3 regions of the Arthrobacter sp. SLBN-122 genome follow, and region 1 is predicted to be linked to each of the others. Evidence: riboswitches for the same ligand, from Rfam matches in the RefSeq annotation. Region 1 holds a riboswitch; each other region holds the start of a gene.
The links. A riboswitch is a leader RNA that binds a small molecule or an ion and turns the genes downstream of it on or off. The one in region 1 is predicted to bind cyclic di-AMP.
Positions count from the first base shown of each region.

Region 2: it holds a riboswitch for cyclic di-AMP, as region 1 does, so the genes downstream of both, FBY36_RS13145 (C40 family peptidase) here and FBY36_RS12490 (hypothetical protein) in region 1, are expected to answer to the same signal.
Region 3: it holds a riboswitch for cyclic di-AMP, as region 1 does, so the genes downstream of both, FBY36_RS19475 (C40 family peptidase) here and FBY36_RS12490 (hypothetical protein) in region 1, are expected to answer to the same signal.

Region 1 covers NZ_VFMS01000001.1:2,659,534-2,663,705, forward strand. Annotated here, with positions in the region: gene upp (uracil phosphoribosyltransferase) at 1-572, shown strand, start outside; gene FBY36_RS12485 (glyoxalase superfamily protein) at 617-1,006, shown strand; gene FBY36_RS12490 (hypothetical protein) at 1,062-1,781, opposite strand; cyclic di-AMP (ydaO/yuaA leader) riboswitch at 1,787-1,947, opposite strand; gene FBY36_RS12495 (ArnT family glycosyltransferase) at 2,139-4,172, opposite strand, start outside.
Region 2 covers NZ_VFMS01000001.1:2,813,703-2,817,874, forward strand. Annotated here, with positions in the region: gene serC (phosphoserine transaminase) at 1-111, opposite strand, end outside; gene FBY36_RS13135 (metal-dependent transcriptional regulator) at 407-1,108, shown strand; cyclic di-AMP (ydaO/yuaA leader) riboswitch at 1,249-1,460, shown strand; gene FBY36_RS13140 (M23 family metallopeptidase) at 1,473-2,294, shown strand; cyclic di-AMP (ydaO/yuaA leader) riboswitch at 2,423-2,603, shown strand; gene FBY36_RS13145 (C40 family peptidase) at 2,673-3,359, shown strand; gene FBY36_RS13150 (NlpC/P60 family protein) at 3,522-4,172, shown strand, end outside.
Region 3 covers NZ_VFMS01000001.1:4,241,980-4,246,151, forward strand. Annotated here, with positions in the region: gene FBY36_RS20940 (hypothetical protein) at 13-504, opposite strand; gene FBY36_RS20945 (hypothetical protein) at 883-1,293, opposite strand; cyclic di-AMP (ydaO/yuaA leader) riboswitch at 1,552-1,719, shown strand; gene FBY36_RS19475 (C40 family peptidase) at 1,723-2,562, shown strand; gene FBY36_RS19480 (protein adenylyltransferase SelO) at 2,666-4,132, opposite strand; gene FBY36_RS19485 (ribonuclease Z) at 4,116-4,172, opposite strand, start outside.

The DNA of each region.
Region 1 (4,172 bases):
ACACGCCGTCGCCGGTCTTCCGCCAGCTGACGGAAGAGCTGGTGACCCTGCTGGCGTACGAAGCGACGCGGGAGGTCCGCACGGAGCCCGTCACCATCCAAACGCCGGTCAGCACCACCATCGGCACCGCGTTCACCAAGCCCACCCCGCTGGTGGTTCCCATCCTCCGCGCGGGTTTGGGCATGCTGGAGGGCATGACCAAGCTCGTTCCCACCGCTGAGGTGGGCTTCCTGGGCATGGCCCGGGACGAGGAAACGCTGGACATCATCACCTACGCAGAGCGCCTGCCGGAGGACCTCACCGGCCGCCAGGTCTTCGTCCTGGACCCCATGCTGGCCACCGGCGGAACCCTGCGCGAAGCCATCAAGTTCCTGTTCAAGCGCGGCGCCTCCGACGTCACCTGCATCTGCCTGCTGGCCGCCCCCGAGGGCCTGGCCCGGCTGGAAGAGGAACTGTCAGGGGCCAACGTGCACATCGTCCTGGCCTCCATCGACGAGAAGCTCAACGAGAAGTCCTACATCGTTCCCGGCCTGGGCGACGCCGGCGACCGCCTCTACGGCATCGCCGGGTAGATTTCACCCTTTTTCAAAAGAGTTCCCGCCGCTAGCCTGTGCGGATGGACTGGAAACTCGAGCTTGTCTTTCTCCCCGTGTCCGACGTTGACCGCGCCAAGGACTTCTACGTCAATAAAGTGGGCTTTAACGCCGATTTCGACGAGCGGCCCTCGGACTCCATCCGCTTCGTGCAGCTGACGCCGCCCGGTTCGGCCTGCTCCATCTGCATCGGCGAAGGCCTCACCGACGCCCCTCCCGGCACCGGTTCCAACCTGCAGCTGGTGGTCAACGACATCAAAGCCGCCCATGACCACCTGAAGAACAACGGCGTGGATGTCAGCGACGTGGACGTGCAGGATTGGGGTCACTTCGTCTACTTCGCCGACCCCGACGGAAACAAGTGGGCTGTCCAGTACATCCCGTGGCGGAACACCGGACAGGACGCCGGTTAACCACAAACGCGGGCCGCATCATGAAGATGCGGGCCCGCGGTTGAAGGTGGCTTGCCTAGTACCAGTTGTGCGCCAGGTGGAAGTTCAGCGCGCCGCAAGGCGACTGGTAGCGCTCCTGGATGTAATTCAGGCCCCAGTTGATCTGCGTGCGGTAGTTGGTGAGGTAGTCCGGGCCGGAGCTGGCCATCTTCTCGGCAGGCAGGGACTGGACAATGCCGTATGCCCCGCTGCTGGCATTGGTGGCCGTGGTGGTCCAGTCCGATTCCTTGGTCCACAGCGTCTGCAGGCACTGCATCTGGTCCGGTGCCCAGCCAAAGGTCCCCAGCTGGCTGGCGGCGTAGGCTTGGGCCCCGGCGGGATCGTTGACCGCGACGGCGGGAGCCGGCTCGGGTGCGCGGGCGGGCTCGGGAGCTGGCGCCGGGGCAGGGGCGGGCGCTTCGGGCGCGGCCGGTGCTGCAGCGGGGGCCGGTTCCGCTGCCTGCGGTGCCATGCTGATGGCGGCGGGAGCCGGGCTGGCCGCCGGGTTGGAACGGATTTCGCTCTTCTCGATGCTCATTTGAGCGTCTGACGCTGTAGTGGAAGAGTTCGACCCGGTGGATGACACCGGAGTCATACTGCTGGTGGCCTGTCCTGCCGCGCCAACCCCCACCAGCACCGCACAGGATGCTGCAAGGACGGCCGCGCGCTGGCCCAGGGTGGTCTTCTTTGCCTGCTGCTTGGCCCGGTGTTTAGCCTTTGCCTGCAGCAGACGTGCTTCTGCCGTGTTCTTGGACATGATTGATCGCCTCTCACACCTGCGGAGTTAGCTGTCGGGTTCGGATGAGGGCATCCGGCCGTACGGAAAGATCACGTACTGGCTTAACCCCAAGGGCATTCAGTGCCCGGGACGGTGGGTCCCCCGCCTCTGCCGTAGCTCAATCGGAATCCGGGGAAGCGGCAGAGCTTGGCGTCAACCCGGGATATGCGGCCCGAACGGGGACCGCACCCAATCGACGGTACAGGAAGAACACGCCAAAGTCACATTTAGGTAACGGAAGTCACGAGGCACAGCGCGTCGAATTGCGGGACCTGCCGTGGGCTATGGCAGTTTGGCGGCTCACCAATACCAGACCGTTACCAGGCCAATGGTGTCCTACCGGGTGAGTTGGTACACGGTGGAGTTACCTACGGACTGGGCCTGGAAGTTGTCCTGGACCCACGCAGCAACCTCGGAGTTGCCGCTGCGGCCGCCCATGCCGCCCCCGCCCATACCGCCGCCTTCGATGAAGTAGCCGATCTCTCCTTTGGCCACCATGGCCTGGAACCCGGCGAGCGTGGGGTATGGGTCGCCGCCGTTCCAGCCGCCCAGGGAAATGACGTCCGTGTTGGTGGCGAGTTCCAGGTTGGCTGCCTGGCTGGCGCCGGACACAATCGCCGACCATTTTGTGGTGGTACCCGCCAGAAGTGCCGTCACTGCGGCATCTGCCGTTCCTTCACCCGGGCCGCCGGATCCATCCGTGGCACCGCCGGGGCCAGTTGCACCGTCGAAACCACGGGAGGGATCAAGCCCGCCAGCGCCTGGGGCAGAGTCCATAGCGGCGGCATCCCTGCCGCCTGCCCGGTTGCCGCCCAGCCCCGCGGCCCGGCTCCCGAAGCCAGCCGCCGACGAACCCGCGGGCCCCGACGTCGGAATGGAGCCTGAGTGTGCAGAGGCAGCGGTGGCGAGTGTCCACGCGCCGGTTCCGAGTCCTCCGGCCAGGAGGGATACGACGACGACGGCGGCCGCGCCGGCCCGCCGGAACCATCCGGAGGTGCCCAGTGCGTCGAGGCGGAGGAGGATTGCGGCGGCCGCCAGGACACCCAGGGCGATGATGGTGACGCGAAGCCAGGGGAGCCATGACGCGTCGCGGCCCAGCAGGACGGCGGACCAGATGGAGGTGCCAAGGATGGCGGCGGCCAGGACGGTCCGGGCCGGCCAGTAATCCCGGCCGCGCCACAGTTCCACGCTGCCGATGCCCACCAGCGCTGCGACCGCCGGTGCCAGTGCTACCGAGTAGTACGGGTGGACGATGCCGCTCATGAAGCTGAAGACGCCCGCGGTGACCAGGAGCCAGCCGCCCCACAGGATCAGCGCGGCACGGCCCGGGGAGGTCCTGACTTCGCGGCGCGTGAACCACAAGCACGCCACCAGCAGGACCAGGGCGGCAGGCAGCAGCCAGGACACTTCGCCGCCAAAGCTGGTGCCGAACATCCGCAGCAGGCCCGCAGCCCCGCCGAACCCGGCGTTCCCGCCGCCTAAGCGGCCTCCGGGTCCGCCGGCGTCCCCGGCTCCGCCGTCGGGCATGCCTTCGCCGGAACCGGTGATGCGGGCCAGTCCGTTGTAGCCGAAGGTCAGTTCCAGGAAGCTGTTGGTGCTGGATCCTGCCATGTACGGTCGCTCGGAGGCCGGCGTCAGCTGGAAAAGGGCGATGTAGCCGCCGGCAACCACGACGATCCCTCCCAAGGCGCCCAGCAGGTGCGCCAGCCGGCGTCCGGTCGACGTGGGGGCGGCCCAAAGATAGGCGAGTCCCAGCGCCGGGACGATCAGGAAACCCTGCAGCATCTTGGTGAGGAACGCCAGGCCAATCACGGCCCCCGCAGCGACAAGCCACGTCCATCCCGCCCGCTCGATGGCGCGGGTGGTGAAGTAGGCGGCGAGCACCCGGCACAGCGTGAGCATGGCGTCCGGGTTGTTGAACTTGAACATGAGCGCAGCCACCGGCGTCAGCGCCAGGGCGCCGCCGGCGAGCAGGCCCGCAGCCGGTCCGGAAACGCGCTTTACGGCCAGGTAGAGAAAGCCGACGGCGGCCACCCCCATGAGTGCCTCCGGCACCAGCATGCTCAGCGGCGAGAATCCGAAGATGCGCCCTGCAAGGGCGGGGATCCAGAGTGCTGCCGGCGGCTTGTCGACGGTGATGGCGTTGCCGGCGTCGAGCGGGCCGAAGAGGAACGCGGTCCAGTCCTTGGTGCCGGCCTGGATGGCTGCCGCATAGAACGGGTTTCCGTAACCGGTTGCTGCCAGGTTCCAGAGGTACAGGACCGCCGTGGCCACCAGAAGCCCTGCGGCGGACGGCCGTACCCAACGGGGCTGGGCACCGAATATGTAGCGGCTCCAGCGGGATCCCGGCACAGCCGACCCGGTCATGGA
Region 2 (4,172 bases), 150 kb from region 1:
AGCCGCTGCCAGCGCGTCGATCTGTTCCTGCCGGACCTTTGACGGACCGGCCCCGAACCGCCCGTCCTGGGGCAGGAGGTTGGCGGGGATCGTGATGCTGGTGTCGCTCACAGGTGCTCCAATTCGGCGGGGACGAAAGCTATGGTCCGGAAGGGCGGGCAGTGGTGGCCGGCAGGGCGCGCGGTGGCTGGGCTGCCGGCTACTCCCATTCTGCCTGAACCGCCGCCGGGGGCGGGAGCCGGGTACGTCATAGTCCGGACAGTGAGACGTGCCCGTCCCGCCCAGCCCTTGGGGCGCAGCTATTCGGACAAAGTCAAAATAGGCTAAGCTTTCCCCCGGACTATTTCGCGGGAAGAGGCGATACGGTGGGACAACGCAAGGTACTGCGCTCGAGGAGCTGAGCTGGATGACGGATCTGATCGACACTACGGAGATGTACCTCAGGACCATCCTGGAGCTTGAGGAAGAAAACATCGTTGCCCTCAGGGCCCGTATCGCCGAACGCCTGCGCCACTCGGGGCCCACCGTCTCCCAGACCATCGGCCGCATGGAGCGGGACGGGCTCGTCGTTGTCTCCGGTGACCGCCACCTGGAACTCACGGATACAGGCCGCAAGCGCGCCACGGAGGTCATGCGCAAGCACCGGCTGGCCGAACGCCTGCTGGCAGATGTCATCGGCCTGGACTGGGCCTACGTCCATGACGAAGCCTGCCGCTGGGAACACGTCATGAGCGAGCGGGTGGAGCGGCGCATCTACGAAATGCTGGGCCACCCCACCGAGTCGCCCTACGGCAATCCCATTCCCGGCCTTGCTGCGCTTGGAGGCCAGGCGGGCCGCGGCTTTGCCGACGGCGCCATCAGCCTGGTGGAAGCAATGAAGAACTACGGGCCCGCCTCGGGCGTGACCATCAGCCGTCTGGCGGAGCCAATCCAGGTGGAACCGGAACTGCTGGCCCAGTTGGATGAGGGCGGGATCCGGCCCGGTGCTGCGGTGACGCTGGAACGCGTGGGCGAGTACATTTCCGTCCGGGTCGCGGGGATCGAAGGGGCGCTGGAGCTGCCGCCCGAGGTTGCTGCCCACGTCTTCGTTGCCATCAACCAGGACTGATCGGGCACTTTCCATACCCCAGACAGGCACGTCCACGCAAAGGTAACGGAATTGTTACCTAGGGACTTAAGCCCCTATAGTGGAACCAAGCGTTGATACATAAGCGTTACCTGACCCGGAGCCGAGCTCTGCCAGCGGGCCAGGTGAACGAGTTCGTTACTGGCAGAGGCGGGGGAACCACAAGCGGCAGCGGGGGACTGCCTTGGGGTGAAGTCCGTCAGCAGCAAGCCTCTCCAGTGAAGGATTCTTCCGGGAATACCCCTGCGCAGAAGCTTGCCTACGGCGGACCGGGTCTTTGAACTCTCTGACCCGAATCCGACAGCTAACTCCGCAGGCTTCTTCCAGAGAGGAACCCTTCTTGACCATGCAGACCCCACGGGGCCGCCGACGCGCGGCCGGCCCCCCTTCGGCACCCCGGGCTGCCGAAGTCGTCGCAGCGGAGCGCCCCCGCGACCTGCATCGCGACGCGCGCCGCCGCCGGGGTCCCTTCCGGCAGATGACGGAGTTTGCCGCCGCCAGCGGCATCGGCCAAAAAGCCGGTATGGCCCTTGCCGCAACGGGCCTGGTGCTGACGGTTACGGTGCCCGCCACGAGTCCCGTCATGGCCACGGACGCCGCCGGCAGTACCCCCATGGCTGCTTCCGCCGTCAGCCCGCAGCCTCAGATTTCCGCTGATATCGGAGCCCAGGTCGACTTCAGCCGCTCCGCGGTGGTGACGCAGGCGGACCCGGACGGGAAGCTGAAGCAGCTCCTGAGCGCGCAGTCCGCCGGCTCCGTCACGCGTGCCGCTTCGGCCGGCACCCTGGCTGCACCCCTCGGGTCCCTCGCCACCGCTTCCCCCTTCGGTTACCGGGTCAGTCCCATCACCGGAGGTTCCGGAGACTTCCACAGGGGCCAGGACTTCGTGGCGCAGTGCGGCACCTCGGTCCTGGCGGCCGCAACAGGGACGGTCACCTTCGCGGGCTGGCACCCGTTCGGCGGCGGAAACCGGGTGGTCATCGACCATGGCAATGGGCTGGAAACCACCTACAACCACCTCTCGTCCTTCAGCGTCAAAGTCGGCCAGACCGTCTCCCGCGGGGATGTCGTGGCACTGAGCGGCACCACCGGCGCGTCCACCGGCTGCCACCTGCACTTCGAGGTCCAGGTCAATGGCGAAGTGGTCGATCCAATGGGCTGGCTGTAACCGAATGATTGCTCACTCTCAGATCGTCGTGACTCGTCGTGACCTGAATGTGACATTGAAACAAAACTGCTGTACCGTCTAACTCGCGTCAACTTTTCCGAAGTTGACGCTCTTGAGTGGATTGCCTAACTCTGCCACCGCTCAAGGTCCGTTCGCATTTCATCGTCTGGCAGGGGCGGGGGAACCAATTTTGGCCTTCATTTCCAGAAGGCCTTGGGGTTAAGACACAAAGCTTCCCAGGAAGCAGCGTGGCCGGGTGACTCCCATCCGAATCCGACAGCTCACCTCGCAGGCATTGGGAGAGGCTACTTCGTGTCTTCACGCCATCATTCTGCGCGCCACCGTGCGCAAACGGTTCGCACCAACCCGCTGGACGCCATGTCCAAGGCTGTCACTGCAAATGCCGGGACCGTAGGCCGCCAGGCTGCCGTTGTGGCAGCGGCTTCGGGCCTCATCCTGAGCATGGGCCTGCCCGCCACGGCAGCTGACACCACTGCCGGTGTCTCTGCCTCCACCGAGTCCGGTTCGGCCCAGACGGCACTCGCCGTCACCGCTGCCCCCACGGCCACGGTGTCCTTCGAGCGTCCGGTCGTCAAGACCACCGCCGCTCCCAAGGTTGAAGCGCTACGTACCCAGTCCACGGCAGCAGCCAACCGCGCGGCCAACACCGCCACTGCAGGCCAGGAGGCGTCCCCGGCCGCAAAGGCGGAAGAGTCCGTATCCGCTGCGGCAACCTCGGGCATTGCCGCTATCGCCTACACCGGCATCGGCCACTCCTACGTGTGGGGCGGCACCAGCCCCGTCACCGGCTGGGACTGCTCCGGTTTCGTGCAGTGGGTTTACGCCCAGGCCGGAATCAGCATCCCCCGCACCAACGCGTGGAGCATCATGACCCCCACCTCCGCACCGCAGCCGGGTGACCTGGTTGTCCAGAACGGTGGCGCGCACGTCGGCATCTACGTCGGTAACGGCATGATGATCAGCGCCCTCAACCCCTCGCAGGGCACGCTGCTCCACTCGCCCGCGGCCACCGGTTCCTCCACGTACTACCACTACAGCAAATAGTTCTTGGGCTTCACGCTCCAGGGGCTTTTTCTTTGCCCAAAGCTTCTTCGCTAAAAACCACATCCCCGTTCGGGACGCGCCGGCGTACCCCCAAGATGCCGGCGCGTCCAACACCCTTCGCCTGCCCACCTGCGGTTCGAGGGAAAACGAAAGAGAGAACTGATGACGACTCGTGCCACCGCACGGCATCGCGCCGAGGTCACCAAAACCAACTCAATCGCTGTCATTGCCAAGGCTGTCAGCGACAACGCAGGCGGCATGGGCCGCCAGGCTGCGGTCATCGCTGCCGCTTCCGGCCTGGTCCTGACCTCCGGCATCGCTGCCAACGCTGCCGACGCCAACGTCAAGCGTGATTCCGCGCCGGCCTCCGCGCTGGAAGTTGGATCCGCCGTTGACGCCCCGATTTCCGCGGCTTCCACCATCTCCATCAGCTACGAGAAGCCTGCCGTGACCACCACGCCGGCTCCCGTCGTCGAGCCTGAGCCCGAGGTCGAGGTGCAGGAAGCCGCTCCCGCTCCTGCCGCGCAGCCCGCTGCTGCCCCCAAAGTCACGGCCAAGGTTGCCACCGCCGCCGCTCCTGCCGCTCCCGCAGCCCAGGCATCCGCCAGTGGTAAGGGTGCCGCCATCCTCTCCGCCGCGTACGCACAGCTCGGCGTGATGCAGGACTGCACCATGCTGGTCACCAACTCGCTGGCCGCCGTCGGAATCCACTTCCACGACTGGCCCGCCGGCTACCTGTCCCTGGGCCGCACCGTCAGTGCAGCCGAGGCGCAGCCGGGCGACCTGATTTACTACGCTGACGGCGGCGCGGGC
Region 3 (4,172 bases), 1.6 Mb from region 1:
CTAGCGCGTCAGTCAGTACCAGTTCAGGGCGATGGAATGGTTCCACGCCCCGCAGGGCGAACCGTAGCGGTCACGGATATAGCCAAGGCCCCATTCGACCTGCGTCCGGTAGCTTGTCAGCCAGTCGCTGCCGGCGCTGGCATACTTGCCCGGCGGCAGCGACTGGGCAATCCCGTAAGCTCCGGACCAGGCGTTGGTGGCGGTGGTCAGCCAGTTGGATTCCTTGGTCCACAGCCGGGCCAGGCACAGGAATTGGTCCTGGCCCCATCCGAAGGCAGCAAGGCGTCCGGACGCGTAGCTTTTCGCCCCGGCCGGATCGTTGACAGCTCCACCGGGAACGGAAGGAACGACGACGGCGGGCGGGCTTGGCAGGGCCGGCGCCGGTGGCGGTGGCGGTGGCGGTGGCGGCGGCGGCGTCCGGAACGGCAGGAGCTGGATTGTTGGCGGGTGCGACCGGTCCCGGATTTGCCGGTGTTGGATCCACCTGGACGGGATTAGCGCCAATGGCAGCTGGGGCGGCGGGCTGCTGGGCGGCAGCGGCTGCCTGGCGGCGGGCCTGCTCCTCCCCGGCGGCGCGCTTGGCCGCCTGGGCCGCCTCGTAGGCCGCCAGCGCTGCCTGGCCTTGGCGATACTCCCCCTCAAGGGCCGCCGTCGTACCCTTCAGGGTGGCAAGCTGGGCAGTCAGCTCGCCACTGTGCTGCTGTTCCCCGGCCACCTGGCGGTTCAATGCGTCCCGGGCGGAACGGGCGGCCTCGGATTTAACCTTCGTCTCCCCGGCCAGGAGTTCCCCCTCGCTCCTGGCAAGCTGTTCCTGTTCCCTGAGCGCAGCGGCAACCTTTCCTGCCGCTGCCGCCTTATTCACCAGCGCAGCAGTCTTATCCCCTACAAGCTTGACCACGTTGAGCCCCTGGGTGCTGTTGGTCCCCAGGGCATCGAGCGCCACCGGGCCAGCTGGTCGTCTGCGCGGGCTGCCTGCGCAGACACCGTCTCCAACTTCGAGGCAGCCACCTGAAGCTCCGCATCCGCCGCAGCGTGGTCGGCGGCAGCCCGAACCGCCGCATCCCCGGCCGCCTCCGACTGCTCCTGGAGACCGCTGAGCAGCCCGTTGATCGCGGTGATCTCCGCGGCCTTTGCCGCTTCGGACGATTGTGCCTGCTGCACCTCTGCCCAGGAGGGGTATCCGCCGGGCGGCCCCACCTCTGCTGCGGCCGGCAGTGCGGTGGCGCCGGCAAGGGCGACAGCCATCAGGCCCGCGAACAGCGGGAACGGCCGTTTTGTAACGAACAGGGGCATAGTTCCGCAGCCTACAGCCGGGTGCGGCGGTGAAGCAGTGGCCTGTAGCCGCATTGTTACCCTTTCGGCGCCATTTGCCGGTTTCCCTGTCTTGTGGGGTCAGCCCTGAGATTCGAGGTACATCAAGACGTTTGCGGAATTGAGAGGAAAACCTCGTATGTTATCCAAATGTGACAATGACCCTGAGAGCGGGTTATGGTCTTTGAGTGTCCCTCTCAGACGGGACATTCCCATCAGTATGCCGAGCCCTGCCGCTGATCATGGGATTCACCGTTTCCAGATGGCAGGGACGGGGGAACCAAGTTTCCACGGCCACTTGTGGCCTTGGGGTTAAGTCGGTAGAGCTCCGCTTGCGGAGCCGCTACCGGCCGGGCATCTCCAGCCCGAACCCGACAGCTCACCCCGCAGGCATGGGAGAGGCGATCAAACGTGTCAAAAAATTCCATTACTGCCCGTCACCGCGCGACTCCGGCCCGCTCCATTGTGCTCGAGGGCCTCGCCGTAACCGCCAAGTCCCAGGCCCGCTCGCTGGGCCGCCCGGCGCTCGCAGTTGCTGCAGCGTCAGGCATTGCATTCGGCGTCGGAGCCCCGGCCCATGCAGGTGTCACCGGTCCGGATACCACTGAGAACACCAGCGTCCAGGCGTACTCGGCACCTGCAGCCCCGGCAGCAGCACCCGCCGCAGCAGGCAACGTCCACACCGTCGTAGCCGGCGACACCATCGGGGCCATCGCGGCCGCCTACGGCGTCAGCCTCAACGACGTCCTGTCCGCCAACGGACTGGGCCTGTCCTCAATCATCTACCCCGGTGACCAGATCCGGATCCCCGGCGCAGGCTACACCGCAGCACCGGCTCCGGCCCCTGCCGCAGCTCCGGTCCAGGCTGCGGCCGCAACCGCACCGGCGAACACCGGCATGAACATGTCCTACGCCTCCGCCACCCCGCTGGCCTCCACCGGCACGGGAACCGGCGCTGCGATCCTGGCATCGGCTTACAGCCAGGTTGGCGTGGGCCAGGACTGCACCGCAATGGTTGAAAAGGCCCTGCGCTCCGTCGGCAAGTCCGTCGGAGACCTGGCCCCCACCCAGTTCTTCCAGTACGGAACCGTTGTCAGCGCCCCCGCCCCCGGTGACCTGATCATCACCTCCGGCCACGTTGGCGTTTACGCCGGCGACGGCCAGGTTGTCAGTGGCGGCGTCAACGGCTACAGCACTGAAGTCCACTCCATCAGCTGGCTCGGCGGCTACTCCGCAGTCCGCGTAGCCTAGTCTCCGCGGCGCTTCGCGGCAGCGAAGCCAGTCACAACAGGAGGGTGGCAGCCGGGTATTCCCGGCCGCCGCCCTCCTGTCGTTTTCCCACTGGCACGAGCCGTCAGGTCCCGCAGAAGGTCATGTAGTTGCCGAATTCTTCAGGGGCACCCTCGGCGTAGCGTTCCAGCCCGGGACGTTCGGTAAAGGGGGCACCGATGGCCTCGAGCAGCTGCTGCAGGGGCGCGAGGTTTCCTTCGGTGGCAGCTGAGAGGGCTTCCTCAACCAGGTGGTTCCGGGGAATGTAGACCGGGTTCACGCTGTCCATCAGTTCCGCATCGGGTTCCATGGCCTGCCACCGCTCCGCCCAGGCGTCGAACGCGGCCAGGTCAAGGACCATGCCGCGGACGGGACGGAGGTCGCCCCGGGCGGCCTTGCCCAGGTTACGGAAGAACAAGGTGTAGTCCACCGGGCCGTCCTTCAGGATGGCGATGGCATCGTCCACCAGGGCTGAGGAGTCCTCGCCGCTTTCCGCGCCGCTTCCCAGGCCCAGCTTGCGTTTCATACCGCCGGACCACGCCTTGCTGTACTGTCCGCGGAACCCGCCGAGCACTTCCACGGCCGGGGCAACCGCCTTTTCCTGGTCCTCGTCGATGAGCGGCAGCATCGCCTCGGCGAGCCGGGCAAGGTTCCATTCGGCAAGCACTGGCTGGTTGGCATAGGCGTAGCGTCCGCTGACGTCGATGGAACTGTAGACGGCGGCGGGATTGAACGCGTCCATGAACGCGCACGGGCCGTAATCGATGGTTTCCCCTGAGATGGTCATGTTGTCCGTATTCATCACACCGTGCACGAATCCCACCAGCATCCACCGGGCCACCAGTTCTGCCTGGGCGGAGACGACGGAGCTGAACAACGCAAGGTAGGGGTTTTCGGCTTCGGCAGCGTGCGGATAGTGCCTGCTGATGGCATGGTCCGCCAGCCGCTTCAGGAGGTCCAGGTTTTCCGTGGCGCGCGCGTACTGGAAGCTGCCAACGCGCAGGTGGCTGCTTGCCACCCGTGCCAGGACGGCACCGGGCAGCATGCCGTCGCGCCGGACCTGCCGGCCGGTTGCCACCACGGCGAGCGAGCGGGTGGTGGGAATGTCCAGGGCGTGCATGGCCTCACTGACCACATATTCACGGAGCATGGGCCCGACGACGGCACGGCCGTCCCCGGCGCGGGCGAAAGGCGTGCGTCCCGAGCCTTTGAGATGGACGTCCAGGAGGCGGCCGCTTTGGTCCGTGACCTCCCCCAGCAGCAGCGCACGTCCGTCACCGAGCAGGGGTGAGTAACCGCCGAACTGGTGCCCTGCATATGCCTGGGCCACCGGAGTGGCGCCAGCGGGTATGTAATTGCCCACCAGGAGCCGTAGCCCTTCGCTGCTGCGGAGGTACTGCGGATCGAGGCCCAGGTCCCGTGCGAGCTTGTCGTTCAGGACCAGAAGCTCGGGACTGGGTGCTTCCTCGGCATGCCAGGGAACGGCGAGTTCGGCCAGTTCCCGTGCGAAACGGCCGTCAAAAGTGACCGTGGATTCAGCTGATGCCGTCATGGTTTAACCCTATCGCCGTAGTTTCGCCTGCCGCTTCCCG